DNA from 2 places in the Planococcus faecalis genome. Region 2 is predicted to be linked to the other one. Evidence: riboswitches for the same ligand, from Rfam matches in the RefSeq annotation. Region 2 holds a riboswitch; the other holds the start of a gene.

Region 1 (3,411 bases), 1.7 Mb from region 2:
AGAAAACTAGTGGAACGATGGCTGCAGCTGTACCAATCGATGTACCAACAATGAGCCGAGTTAATGGAATAATGGCAACCATTAAAATAATAAAAGGAATAGAGCGAAAAATATTGATGACGACATTCAATACTTTAGACACAATTTCATTTTCTAACAAATGTCCATGACGTGTAACGACTAACAAGATACCGAGAGGAAAGCCAATCAATAGCGAAAATCCAAACGCAACACCTGTCATATAGACGGTTTCCCATAAAGCTTCCAAAATTTGTTCGTAATTAACTGACATAATCAATGACCTCCTCTATTTGAATAGTGCTGTCCCTAATAGAAGATAAGGCACGTTCCACTTCGCTTGACTCTCCAGAGAATTCGACAATTAAGTTACCGTATGGAACACCTTGCAATTCGGTAATATTGCCGAATAGTACATTCAAATCAACGTTAAAGTCACGTGACACTCGGGACATGAAGGGTTGACCGACTGATGTGCCAGTAAACTGCAACCGGTATATGGCCTGATTATTTTGTTTATCTTGAATTTGTGCTAGCAGCGATTCAGGCAACTCGTCGTTCATAACAGAGCGAACAAATCGTTTGGTGGTAGCTTGCTGTGGATTAGAGAAAACGTTAAAGACGCTTCCTTGCTCAATAACTTTCCCTGCTTCAAGCACGGCCACTTTGTCACAGATTTCTCGAATGACGCCCATTTCGTGTGTGATGAGCAGGATGGTAATATTGTATTCTTTATTGATTTTGCGAAGTAGGTCCAAAATCGATTTCGTCGTTTGTGGATCAAGTGCTGATGTTGCTTCGTCGCATAACAGAACGGAAGGATTCGTTGCAAGAGCACGAGCAATGCCGATGCGTTGCTTTTGACCACCTGACAGCTGGTCTGGATATTTTTGCGCCTGATCTGCAAGTCCAACGAAATCGAGCAACTCTTTTACTTGTTTTTCGATATCATTTTTCGGTGTGTTAGCTAACAGGAGCGGCATAGCGACGTTATGATAAACCGTTTTTGAATCGAGTAAATTAAAATGTTGGAAAATCATACCGATATCTTTTCTGATAGTACGAATTTCTTTGCTAGATAGCGTCGAAATATCCTTTCCGTGAATTAATACACGTCCTTTAGAAGGACGTTCGAGCAAGTTTACAGTGCGGATTAGCGAGCTTTTACCGGCTCCACTAAAGCCAATAACTCCGTAGATTTCGCCAGTTTGGACAGTTAAATCGATGCCGTTCAATGCATGGATTTCCTGTTTACCTGATTGGTAGGTTTTGGCGACGCCTTCGAATTGAATCATAGTAAGTAGACCTCCTCATGCTGTATTGTTATTCAAATCGTTAATGCTCACAATCCGTCGAGAAACTAGACAAAGAGAGCCCCCTTTTTTCTTAACCATAAGAAAAAAGAGGGCTCCTGTTGAAACCATCTAATTCTCATCTTCCAAATGCATGGATGCATTTGCAGGAGTTGGCACAGTTTTTGCGGTTAAACAAATCTGCTGCCGAAACGTCATAGGGCCTGTCCCTCGGTTTCTCTGGATAAGAAAGTGATGTATGCTATTCGATTCGTGATTCCTACTTTATGGCGGAATAACAAAAAAGTCAAGATGAATATTGAAATTTATTTTTTAATCTTCAAAATTCATTGTATTCCTTTCTAAATGGACGGGGTAGGTTTCTTTCGAAAAACTGATGATACTGTAGGTTCATTGCCACTCTTTATTCGTATAATATTTTCTCGATGTTTCCATAAAGCCATCGTGAACAGGACTAACGCTATTAGTAACGGCCATAGACCGACTGCAGGGATAAAGGCAATTACAAAATACACGGCGTACAAAACGAATACGCCAATGACAAGATAATTTGTTACCAGTGAAACAATGATCAATAACAATAATCCGAGCAACCCGAGCTTCCAGTCAAGCGCTATCATTACACCTATTACAGATGCTGTACCTTTTCCGCCGTCAAAGTTCATATAGAACGGAAAATTATGACCAACTATTACGGCAGCTCCTGCAACGAACAATAGTGTCCAGATTGTTGCAGTTGAAAAGCTACCTAAGTCCACTAACAAACGTAGCCCCGCAACAACAGCAAAGCCTTTGAAAACGTCAATAAAGGCAACGAGCAAACCATATTTCCAGCCCAGCACGATGGCTGCATTAGAAGCACCGGAATTTTTTACGCCCGAATTTTTGATGTTAACGCCTGATACGGCTTGTGCAACAAGTGAACCATGACAACAACCGATAAAATAACCTGTAATCAATAAGAGCAAAATCCAAATGACCATTATTAATTCCTCCTCTACACTAAAAGATAACGTTTGAAAGTGGGCAAGGTTTCAAAATTTTTTGACTAATGAGCTTGACAAACGCCAATAAAGTTTTTATACTTCACAACAAGATCAAAAATTAAATCAAATACTCTTATCAAGAGTGGCGGAGGGATAGGCCCTGTGATGCCCGGCAACCGACAGACATTTTGTTTGTAAAGGTGCTAATTCCTACAGAATCGATTTTCAGGTTCTGAGAGATAAGAGGAGGAAACTCCGTAATTTACGGCCCTCTTCTTAGCGAAGGGGGCTTTTTTCGTCCCCTTTAGCATGTGTTACTACTAAAAAAACAGGGGGAATAGAAAATGACAAACTTTAAACCAGAAACATTATTATTACACGGAGGACAACAACCAGATCCAACGACAGGCTCTAGAGGTGTTCCTGTTTATAAAACCACTTCGTATGTTTTTAAAAATACACAGCATGCACAAGACCTCTTTGGACTGAAAGATACAGGCAATATTTACTCACGCATTATGAATCCGACAGTCGATGTCTTTGAACAACGAGTAGCGTTACTAGAAGGTGGTACTGCAGCAGTTGCTCTTTCTTCAGGAATGGCCGCTATTGCTTTTTCCATTTTGAACATTGCAGAAGCGGGTGATGAAATCGTAGCAGATAGCAGTCTTTACGGTGGCACTTACAATTTGTTTGCTAACACGCTACCACGCTATGGCATTACAACAAAATTCGTCGATGCGACCGATCCAGAAAATTTTAAAGCAGCAATTACAGATAAAACAAAAGCGATATTTGGTGAAATTATTGGTAATCCAAGCTTGAATGTTTTTGATGTCGAAAAAGTAGCAGAAATTGCCCATGCTAACGGATTGCCGTTATTGATCGATAATACATTTGCCTCTCCTTACGGCAGCAACCCGATTGAGTTTGGTGCAGACGTCGTCATTCATTCTGCGACAAAGTGGATTGGTGGACACGGAACGACAATTGGTGGCGTTGCGGTGGATGCTGGGAAATTCAATTGGGACAATCCACGTTTCCCAAATTATACACAGCCTGACGAAACCTATCATGGACTGCGGTACGGCATT
Region 2 (3,411 bases):
ATCACCAATGTATTGAATGATAAAGACAATGATTAAGATTAAGATTGTTGCCATCAATGTAACGTCTTCACGACTGCGTTGAAAGCCGTCGAGGAAAGCAAGTGTACCAAGACCACCTGCGCCGATAATGCCGGCCATTGCTGTATAGCCGACCAATGCAATCGCCGTGACCGTAATGCCGGATATCAATGCCGGTTTTGATTCCGGCAATAAAACTTTCCAAATGATGGTGCCGGTTGTTGCACCCATTGAACGAGCCGCCTCGATCACACCTTTATCAATTTCTTTTAGCGCAATTAGCACCATTCGTGCATAAAATGGAGCTGAACCAATGATTAATGCCGGTAAAGCCGCATTCGGTCCGCGAATCGATCCCATCAAGAACAAAGTGACAGGAATCAATAAAATGATCAAGATGATAAAAGGAATTGACCGGAAAATATTGACGAATGCGCCAGTCAGCCAATTAACGAGTTTGTTTGCCCACAATTGTTTCGGTGCTGTTAAGAACAAGATAATACCAAGTGCTAAACCAATAACAAATGTAAATACAGTTGATAATGCGGTCATGTAAAGTGTTTCAAGAGTAGCTTCCCACATGCTGTCCCACTTTACGTTTGGAAATAATGATTCAATCATTGTCCATCACCTCCGCTTGAATATCTTCTGAGCGAAGAAATACCAGTGCTTCTTCAATTTCTGCTTGAGACCCTTTAAGCTGTAAGATTAAGGTGCCGTATGCGCCACGCTGCGTATGCGAGATATTGCCTTGAACAATATTCACTTCCACGGCATGACTGCGAATCAATTTAGTTAAAATGGGTTGTTCGGTTTGATCGCCAACAAAAACCAATTTCACCAATTCGCCAGTTGGGTATAATTCCCGCAGGTTTTTGATGGTTTCCTGTGAATCTCCACTGTCGGCTACTTGCGCAACAAAGCGTTTCGTGATTGCCTCTTTCGGTGATTGGAATACATGTAAAACGTCGCCAAGTTCTACAACTCGTCCGCCTTCCATTACAGCCACACGGTGGCAAATTTTCCGGATGACGTGCATTTCATGAGTAATCAATACAATTGTCAATCCCAATCGCTTATTGATGTCTACTAACAAGTCAAGAATGGCATCTGTTGTTTCTGGATCGAGTGCTGATGTCGCTTCGTCACACAACAAGACTTCTGGGTCATTTGCTAATGCCCGGGCAATACCGACGCGTTGTTTTTGTCCTCCTGATAGCTCAGAAGGATAGGCGTTTTCACGACCCGTCAATCCGACTAATTCAATTAACTCCTGTACACGATTTCCGCGTTGTGCTTTTGCCACTCCGGCAATTTCTAGCGGAAATTCAATATTTTCTCTCACTGTACGAGACCATAGTAGATTAAAATGTTGGAAAATCATACTGACTTTCTGACGTGCCTTGCGTAATTCTCCGCCTTTAATCGCTGTGATAATTTGTCCATTAATCTCTACAGTTCCTGACGTTGGCTTTTCTAACCCATTCAACAATCGGATTAAGGTACTTTTACCTGCTCCACTATAACCAATAATACCGAATATCTCTCCATCAGAAATGGATAAGTCCACTTGATCCACAGCTGTTAAAATTGCCTTGCCTGTATCGAATTTTTTTGTCACTTGCTTTAACTCAATCATTCTTCCAACACTCCTAAATCTTAAAAATAAAAAACCCTTCCGCGCATAACTGAGCAGAAGGGCAAACGTATAGTATACGGAAACCAATCTCTCATCGTCCAAAGCTTTCGCTTTGTGTGATTTGGCACCATTTCATTTTCATGACGGTTGCCGGGCTTCATAGGGCACTTCCCTCCACCACTCGTAATAAGAGTTTTGATATAAAATTTTCGGAAAACTTAAGGACTGTATTCTATTTGACTCTTCGCTTGTTGTCTAGATTTCAGACAAGCAATTGGTTTTTTTATCAGAAGACTAATTTACCATGACCGACTGTATTCGTCAACAGGTTTTAACTTACTATACAAGTATGGCACTGATTGAAAAGCATAGATTTTCTCTTTTAGTTTGCCACCTTCTGTTATAAGTAAGCACGGTACACTCTCCACTTCGTAGAGATCCGCTATTTCTTGAACGTAATTTAAATTTGCTTTGCCCATTGGAAGATCCGGTAACAATTCGGTGACGACTGATAGCATCTTAGACGCAACCTGGCAAGTTCCACACATTGGCGCGTACAAATAATAAGCCGTTGATTTATTCGTATTCTTTTCTTTGATCCATTCTTTGTGCGTCCATTCATTCATTTTCTTCATCCCTCTGTTAATAGCTTATTTACCTGGATATTCGCTGTGATGAGCACATCCATCAATATCCGGAGTGGTGTTGCTGCAACTTCTTTATAATTTCGGTTAATGTAAAAATGACGAGCTTCAGGAAATTCACGCTTGACGAGTTTTCTCAGTTTTTCTCCTGAAGAGTCTGCATCTACTAGTATGATCATATCCTGACCTTCGTACGGTAATAGTAACTCTTCCAGTCTCGATGCACTTACTGTACCATTTGTACAAAGAATGGTCACGGGTTCTGCAATGAGTGGTGTAATCCTCGACTTATCACTGAGTCCTTCGACAACAATCACCTTTCCCATAACACTCACCCCATCAAATATAAAATAAGAAAAGTTCTAAGACTTAGTGGTAAAAGAAAACTTTTGTTTTATTGCGATAAAGCTCTTTATATAAGTCGAACTAATGATTTCCACTTGTTGATATTCCGTAAAACAGCAGTGCTTTCGAGCCCACAGGATGTGGATTATGCAACCCGTTCCTTTGCTGAGCCCAAAGCAGTATAGAAAAGTCGGTTTCTTTTACCAACTTATCTAGTTTTAAAATACCAATAGAACAGGCTGACGTCCATTTCCATGACTTATGCGAACTGCTGACAACACTTATCGGTCATAAAAAAAAGCGCCAAGATAGGCGCTTTTCAGTAATTACTCGTTGGTCATTTCTTTGTATTCGTCTGCTGTCATCAATGCATTAACTTCTTCTTCAGAAGGGGCTTCGATTACAACCATCCAAGCCTGCTCGTAAGGAGACTCGTTCACAAATTCTGGGCTATCTTCAAGTTCAGAGTTAACCTCGATTACTTTTCCGCTAATTGGCGCATACAATTCTGAAACCGTTTTAACGGATTCAACACTGCCGAAAGGCTGATCTTTTTTTAGCTCGTCTCCAACTTGTGGAAGTTCAACAAAAACGATATCCCCTAGTTCCGCTTGTGCGAAATGAGTGATACCGATACGTGCATTGCCATCTTCGGTTTTAACCCATTCATGTTCTTTTGAATAACGAAGTTCTGCTGGTGTGCTCATCTTGACCCCTCCAAATTATGTAGTTCATTCACATTCAGTTTGACATAAACAGCCACGA

Evidence for each region. A riboswitch is a leader RNA that binds a small molecule or an ion and turns the genes downstream of it on or off. The one in region 2 is predicted to bind S-adenosylmethionine.
Region 1: it holds a riboswitch for S-adenosylmethionine, as region 2 does, so the genes downstream of both, AJGP001_RS14525 (methionine ABC transporter ATP-binding protein) here and AJGP001_RS05700 (methionine ABC transporter ATP-binding protein) in region 2, are expected to answer to the same signal.

The regions. Positions count from the first base shown of each region.
Region 1 covers NZ_CP019401.1:2,926,006-2,929,416, reverse strand. Annotated here, with positions in the region: gene AJGP001_RS14530 (methionine ABC transporter permease) at 1-292, opposite strand, end outside; gene AJGP001_RS14525 (methionine ABC transporter ATP-binding protein) at 282-1,313, opposite strand; SAM riboswitch class I at 1,447-1,561, opposite strand; gene AJGP001_RS14520 (glycerol-3-phosphate acyltransferase) at 1,673-2,314, opposite strand; SAM riboswitch class I at 2,448-2,563, shown strand; gene AJGP001_RS14515 (O-acetylhomoserine aminocarboxypropyltransferase/cysteine synthase family protein) at 2,662-3,411, shown strand, end outside.
Region 2 covers NZ_CP019401.1:1,155,432-1,158,842, reverse strand. Annotated here, with positions in the region: gene AJGP001_RS05705 (methionine ABC transporter permease) at 1-639, opposite strand, end outside; gene AJGP001_RS05700 (methionine ABC transporter ATP-binding protein) at 632-1,657, opposite strand; SAM riboswitch class I at 1,746-1,850, opposite strand; gene AJGP001_RS05695 (thioredoxin family protein) at 1,957-2,283, opposite strand; gene AJGP001_RS05690 (ribonuclease M5) at 2,289-2,627, opposite strand; gene gcvH (glycine cleavage system protein GcvH) at 2,973-3,353, opposite strand.